Regions from separate parts of the Sphingomonas sp. BL-S-29 genome, predicted to be linked through region 2. Evidence: predicted binding sites of a transcription regulator. Region 2 holds the regulator's gene; the other holds the start of a gene.
The links. The regulator LexA, encoded in region 2, represses DNA repair genes until DNA is damaged. The targets are predictions, from matches to a motif close to GTTCCNCNCTTGTTCT.

Region 1 (3,483 bases), 2.4 Mb from region 2:
TTCGCCGCCGACGCCATCGCCCAGCCGACCGCCTGGGGATATTGCGTGGTGAGATTGCCGGAGATCGAGAAAAAGCCGGCTTCCTTGACCGAATACATGATCGGCAACTGCTTGCCCTGCAGCCGGTCGCCCCTGTTCGAATAGATCTGGTTCATCATGTCGACCATCGACCAGCCGCGCGCGATGAGCAGGCCCTGCTGGCGGTACGACGGGAAACACATGTCCTCATAATCGAGCGCGAAGGCAGCGGAAACCGCGACCGCCTCCTCGCCAAGGCACTTCATATAGAAGCTGGTCTTGCCCTGGCGCTGGGCGCGGAACATGCGCTCGTCAAAGGCGCGGACCAGCACCATCGAGCGAAGCATCGCGCGCAGCGTATCGGGCGACAGGCGCGGGTTCCACGGGCCGACGGCATTGCCCTCGTCATCCAGCACGCGGACCAGTTGGTATGCGAGGTCGGTGAAGGTCCCGGCGCGATCGGCGGTGTCGGGGCGGCGGGTATCGCCAGCCGCTGGAATGGCGACCTCGGTAAAGTCGACCGTATCGCCGGGGCGGAACCTGGGTTCCGGCACGTAGAGCGACAGGGGTTGTAAATTGGCGCGCGGACTGTCGCTTGCCATGCTCTCTCCGATCATTGTGCGTTTCGTTCGCGTTCGCATGAGAGCAACGCGCGGATTCGCCGTTCGGGCCTTGTTATAAAATTTCAAAGCACTTGGCGAGGGTCTGGCCGGGTGATGGCGGTAGTGCGTCACCCCAGGCTGAAGCAGGTGTTTTCCGCGGCAAATGGCCTTTGTGAGCGACCGTGCCACGGCACGTGCAAAAATGCAGGCCAATCGGGCGTTTGTGGACCGAGGAACGCGCATTGCCGCACATGTCCGCCTGCCGCGCTCCCGTCACGGATTGACTCCGGCGCCGATAGGAACAAAATAGGAACATACTCATTCAGCGAGTCGTGTGTTTGTCGTCTGCCGCCGCCCTTTCCGCCTTACGCGATACGCTTCGCGCGATCGAGGGGGATGGGCTGCGCCGTCGTGCCGTGCTGCCCTTCGGGATCGGCCCGATCGATTCGCGGCTGGCGACGGGCGGCCTTACGCTCGGCGCGCTGCACGAGATCGCCGCGGCCAGCCCCGGCATGGGCGACGATGCCGCGGCGACCCTGTTCATGGCCGGCATCGCCGCGCGCGCCTGGGGCCCGGTCCTGTGGGTGGTGCGGCGGCGCGACCTGTTCGCGCCGGGACTGTACCAGGCCGGGCTCGCGCCCGAGCGCATCCTCTATGCCGAAGCAGGCGACGATGCCGAGCTGCTCGCGCTGATGGAGGAAGGCCTGCGCCACCGCGGGCTAGGCGCCGTGATCGGCGAGGTGAAGAGCGCCTCCATGGCCAATAGCCGCCGGCTGCAGCTCGCGGCCGAAGGCGGCAAGACAATCGCGCTGCTGCTCAAGCGCCATGCGCGCGAGGGCGGCAATCCGCTCGCCGTGCCCTCGGCCGCGGTAACACGCTGGCGAATCGCCGCCGCGCCCTCGACTCCGCTCCCGGTCGAGGGTGTCGGTTGCCCGCGCTGGCGGATCGAACTGGTCCGTCAGCGCGGCGGCGAACCTCATAAATGGACGATGGAGGCATGCGATGAAACGGGTCGCCTCGCTCTACCTGCCCGACTGGCCGATCGATCGGCTGCGGCGGGCGGAACGCACCGCCGCGCCGCCTGACGCGCGGCGGGTCACACAGCCGGTCATCGATATCAAGGCAGCCCCGCGCGACGGTGGCTGGCGCCCGGGTGCGCGCTGGGCTCGGGGGGAGGATGGGCCGACGCTGCCACGGTTGAGAAGTGACGATGGGGCACCCGGTTCCTCCTCCAATTCCTCCCCGGCACGGGGAGGGGGACCGCGCTTGCGCGGTGGAGGGGCTTGGAGCGCGGCACGGTCTCGCCAAGCCAGCCCCTCCACCAGCTTCGCTGGTCCCCCTCCCCCTGCGGGGGAGGAATTAAGTGCCCCTCTCGTCACCTCGATCCGCGAGGGCAGCAGGATCCTGGTCGCTGCGACCAGCCATGCCGCGCATCTGCTCGGCATCCGCGCCGGCATGGCGGTGACTCAGGCGCGCGCGCAGGTGCCGGATCTCGACATCCGTCCAGCCGATCCCGAGGGCGACCGCGTAGATCTAGAACGTCTCGCCCTCACCGCCGCGCGACGCTGGTCGCCGATCGTCGCACTGTCGGGCGAGGACGGGCTGTTCATCGAGCTGACCGGCACCGCGCATCTGTTCGGCGGCGAGGAGAGGATGGCGCGGCGGATCGTGCGGCTGCTCGCACGCATGGGTGTGCGAGCGCGGATCGCGGTGGCGGATAGCACGGGCACCGCCTGGGCATTGGCCCGTTACGGCCATCAACCGCGGGACGGCGTGACGATCTGCCCGCCCGGGGCGCAGGACCAAGCCATCGCCACCCTCCCCATCGCCGCGCTGCGGGCCGAGCCCGGCGCGATCGAGCTGCTCAAGCGGTTGGGCGTCGAGACGATCGGGGAACTTGCCGCCATGCCGCGCGCGCCGCTCGCGCGCCGGTTCGGCAAGATGCTGGTGCTGCGGCTCGACCAGGCAAGCGGGCGGATCGGCGAGCCGCTTCACCCGGTCATGCCGCCCGAGCATATCGCCGTGATCCAGCGTTTCGCCGAGCCGATCGCGACCGCCGAGGCGATCGAGCATTGGCTGGCCCTGTTGATGCCACGCCTCGTCACCGCGCTGGCGCAGTCGGGCCAGGGCGCGCGCGCGATCGAGCTGGTCGCCGACCGGATCGACGGCGTGCCGCAGCGGCTGCGCATCGGCCTTGCCCGACCCAATCGCGACCCCGCGCATCTGCTGCGGCTGATGGTGCGCCGGATCGAGGAGATCGCGCCGGGATTCGGCATCGACGCGCTCGCGCTGCACGTCCGCCGCGCCGATCCGCTCGGCCCCGTGCCGTTCGAGGAGCGGCTCGAGGAGACCCCGCCCGACATCGCGCCGCTGGTCGATACGTTGGCCAACCGCATCGGCGCGGCGCGGCTGTGGCGCACAAGGCCGGTGGAAAGCGACGTGCCCGAACGATCGGTCGAGCCCGCGCCGGCGCTCGACCCGCCCGAACGCGCCGCGGCACCGCTCAAGCCGGCCGATGTCCGGCGTCTCGACCGCACGCCCGATCTCCATCCCTGGCACCATCGCTGGCCGCGCCCGGTGCGCATGCTGCGCCGGCCCGAGCTGCTGGATCACGTCATCGCCGAGCTGCCCGACCAGCCGCCGCGCCGCTTCACCTGGCGCGGCACGACGCACAAGGTGGTGCGCGCCGATGGTCCCGAGCGCGTTCACGGCGAATGGTGGAAACGCGCGACCGAACGGCATTCGGTGCGCGATTATTTCCGGGTGGAGGACGAGGCGGGCCAGCGCTTCTGGCTGTTCCGCCGCGGCGACGGCGAGCGCGCCGAGACGGGCGACCTCGCCTGGTTCATGCATGGGGCGTTCG
Region 2 (3,483 bases):
AGGCAGGGCTGGAGCTGTGGCTCGAAGCCGAGCGCGATCAGCTTTTCCTGTGGGTGCCGGTGTCGTTCGGGGCGGGGATCGCTGCGTGGCTCGTGTTGCCCGATTCGGCATGGTGGTGGACGCTGTTGCTCGCGCTGGCCGGCGTGGCGCTGTTCGCGATTGCCGTCGGGCGCGGCGGGCGGGCCGGGCGCGTGGTGGCGGTGGGGTCGCTGCTCGCGGCGGCGGGGCTGGCGCTGATCTGGTGGCGGGCGGAGAGGTCGGACGGACAGGTGCTGGCCCGTCCGGTGATCGCGACCTTCGAAGCGCGGGTGGAACGAGCCGAGCCGCTGCCGTCGCGCGATCTGGTGCGGTTGCGGTTGACGCCGGTTCGTGTCGTGGCCGTCCCCGCGCGTCCGGGGCGTAAGGACACGCGGCCGCTGCCGACCTTGCCGCAGCATGTCCGCGTCAATCTGGCCGAGGCGGATGTGCCGGCGGCGCTGTCGCGGGGCGCGACGATCCGGCTCGGTGCGCGGTTGATGCCGCCGCCCCAGCCGGCGGTGCCTGGGGCGTACGACTACGCCCGTGTCGCCTGGTTCGATGGAATCGGCGCCACCGGGCGCGGCTTCGGGCCGGTCAGCGTCGTCAGTCCGGGGGCATCCAGTGGCGCCGGCCTGCGCGAAAAACTGTCGAAGCACATCCAGGCGAGCGCGCCGGGCAGCGGTGGGGCGATTGCGGCGGCGCTGGCGACCGGGGACCAGGGCGGCATCTCCGAGGAGGATGCCGAAGCGATGCGCCGGTCGGGGCTGGCGCATCTCCTATCGGTCAGCGGGCTGCACATCACTGCGGTGGTCGGCGCAGTGATGCTATTGGTGTTGCGGTTGCTCGCGCTCAGCCCGTGGCTGGCGCTGCGTTTCCGCCTGCCGCTGATCGCTGCCGGGGCGGGTGCAGTGGCGGCGATCGGTTATACCTGGCTGACCGGCGCCGAGGTGCCGACGATCCGGTCCTGCGTCGCGGCGCTGCTGGTACTGATCGCGATGGCGATGGGGCGCGAGGCGATTACCCTGCGGCTGGTCGCGGCCGGCGCCTTCATCGTGCTGCTGCTCTTCCCCGACGCGCTGGCCGGGCCGAGTTTCCAGCTCTCCTTCGCGGCGGTCGCGGCGATCGTCGCGCTGCACGAGCATCCGCGGGTGAAGGCGTGGTTCGCGCCGCGCGAACAGCCCTGGTGGCAGAAGCTGGGGCGGACCTTGCTGTCGCTGCTGCTGACCGGCGTGGTGGTCGAGCTGTCGCTGATCCCGATCGCGCTGTTCCACTTCCACAAGGCGGGCATCTATGGCGCGGTCGCCAATATCGTCGCGATCCCGCTGACCACCTTCATCGTCATGCCGCTCGAAGCGCTGGCGCTATTGTTCGACCTGGCGGGGATTGGCGCGCCCTTGTGGTGGCTGACGGCGCGGTCGCTCGACCTGCTGCTGTGGATCGCGCATGCTACCGCGAGCATCCCCGGATCGGTCGCGGCGCTACCGGCGATGCCGGGCGGGGCTTTCGGGCTGATGGCGTTCGGCGGGCTGTGGGTCGCCTTGTGGCGGACGCGCTGGCGGCAGCTCGGCGGCGTGCCGTTCGCGATGGGCGCTGCCTGGGCGCTGACGACGCCGACGCCCGACCTGCTCGTCACCGGCGACGGACGGCATGTCGCGATCCGGACGGCGCGGGGCGGGCTGGCGCTGCTGCGTGATCGGGTCGGCGACTACACGTCGGACATGCTGGCGGAGAATAGCGGGGTGGACGGCGAGCCCCTGTTCCTCGCCGATCAACCAGAGGCGCGGTGCAGCCGCGATCTCTGTCTGGTCGAGCAGAAGGCGGGCGGCCGGAGCTGGCGGATCCTCGCGACGCGGAGCGCCTATCTAGTGCCGGCGGGCGAGCTGATCGCGGCATGCGCCACCGCCGATATCGTGGTCAGCGAGCGCTGGCTGCCCGATGGCTGCCGCCCGCGCTGGCTAAAGCTCGACCGCGACATGCTGGCCAAGACCGGTGGTGTCGCGGTGACGCTGCGTACCGGCCATGTCACCACCGTGTTGCAGCCGGGCGACCGCCACCCCTGGCGGGTGACGGCGCCCGTGCCGGTCAGACGTAGCGGCGGAGCAGGCCGGCGAGCTTACCCTGCACGCGCACCTGATGCGGGGAATAACGCTGCGGATCATAGGCGCGGTTCGCCGGATCGAGGCGGATCATCGCGCCTTCCTTCCGGAAATATTTGAGCGTCGCTTCGCTGTCGTCGATCAGCGCCACGACGATCTCGCCGTCGCGCGCCGTGTCGGCGCGACGGATCAGGGCATAATCGCCGTCGAGGATGCCGGCATCGACCATCGAGTCACCCGAGACCTCGAGCGCATAATGTTCGCCGCCGCCGAGCAATGCGGCGGGCACCGCGAGCATCGACTGGCCCTCGAACGCCTCGATCGGCACGCCGGCCGCGATCCGGCCGTGCAGCGGAATCTCGATCACGTCGTTCGCCGGCTCGGGGAGCTTCTTCACATTGCCGGTCGGCGCGGCGGCCGCAGCGGCGCCCTTGCGCACTGCCTCGGGCCGTTCCGGCATGCGCAGCACTTCGAGCGCGCGGGCGCGGTTGGGCAGGCGGCGGATGAACTTGCGTTCCTCCAGCGCGCTGATCAGGCGGTGGACGCCCGATTTGGACTTGAGGTCGAGCGCCTCCTTCATTTCCTCGAACGAGGGCGAAACGCCGCTCGCCTCGAGCCGGTCGTTGATGAAGCAGATCAGCTCGTGCTGCTTGCGGGTAAGCATCCCAATTCCTCCGTCGGAACAGACTGGGAACGTTTATGCAATGTTCCGGTGCCGTGTCAAGCGAATGGAAGGATTTCCACCACCTCGCCGGCGCCGAGCGCCGGTGCATTGGGCGCGCGGACGATCAGGCAGTCGGCGCGGGCGAGCGTCAGCAGCATCGAACTGTCCTGAATGCCGGCGGCGAAGACATGGCCGTCGCGGATCGCGGCGCGCAGATAATCCTGGCGGTGGTCGTTCGCCGGCAGGTCCTCGCCGAGGATCGCGGTGGAGGTGCGCGGGAACGGATCGGGCGCGCCCGCCATGATAGCGATCAGCGGGCGGAGGAACAGGAAGGCGGTGACGAAGGCCGAAACCGGGTTGCCCGGCAGGCCGAGCACCACCGCGCCGCCGAGCCGGCCCGCCATCATCGGCTTGCCCGGGCGGAGCGCGATCCGCCAGAAATCGATGCTGCCGCCCGCGGCAGCGAGCGCCGGGCGGACCAGATCGTGGTCGCCGACCGAGGCGCCGCCGGTGGTGACGAGGATGTCGGCATCGACCGCGGCAAAGGCAGCGGTGGTTACATCGAGCCGGTCGGGCAGGATGCCGAGGTCGATCACCTCGACGGGCAGGTCGGCGAGCAGCGCGGCCAGCATGGCGCCGTTGGACTCGGGCAGCACTTCGTCCGTCAGCGCGCTGCCCGGTACGACCAGCTCGTCGCCGGTCGCG

Region 1: a site for LexA is predicted at 919-934, ahead of ACZ1I2_RS04890 (ImuA family protein). Genes of this name have one in related genera too.

The regions. Positions count from the first base shown of each region.
Region 1 covers NZ_CM145482.1:1,004,491-1,007,973, reverse strand. Annotated here, with positions in the region: gene ACZ1I2_RS04895 (thiamine pyrophosphate-dependent enzyme) at 1-620, opposite strand, end outside; gene ACZ1I2_RS04890 (ImuA family protein) at 959-1,705, shown strand; gene ACZ1I2_RS04885 (Y-family DNA polymerase) at 1,623-3,483, shown strand, end outside.
Region 2 covers NZ_CM145482.1:3,754,554-3,758,036, reverse strand. Annotated here, with positions in the region: partial or broken gene ACZ1I2_RS17715 (ComEC/Rec2 family competence protein) at 1-2,096, shown strand, start outside; gene lexA (transcriptional repressor LexA) at 2,101-2,778, opposite strand; gene ACZ1I2_RS17705 (molybdopterin molybdotransferase MoeA) at 2,835-3,483, opposite strand, start outside.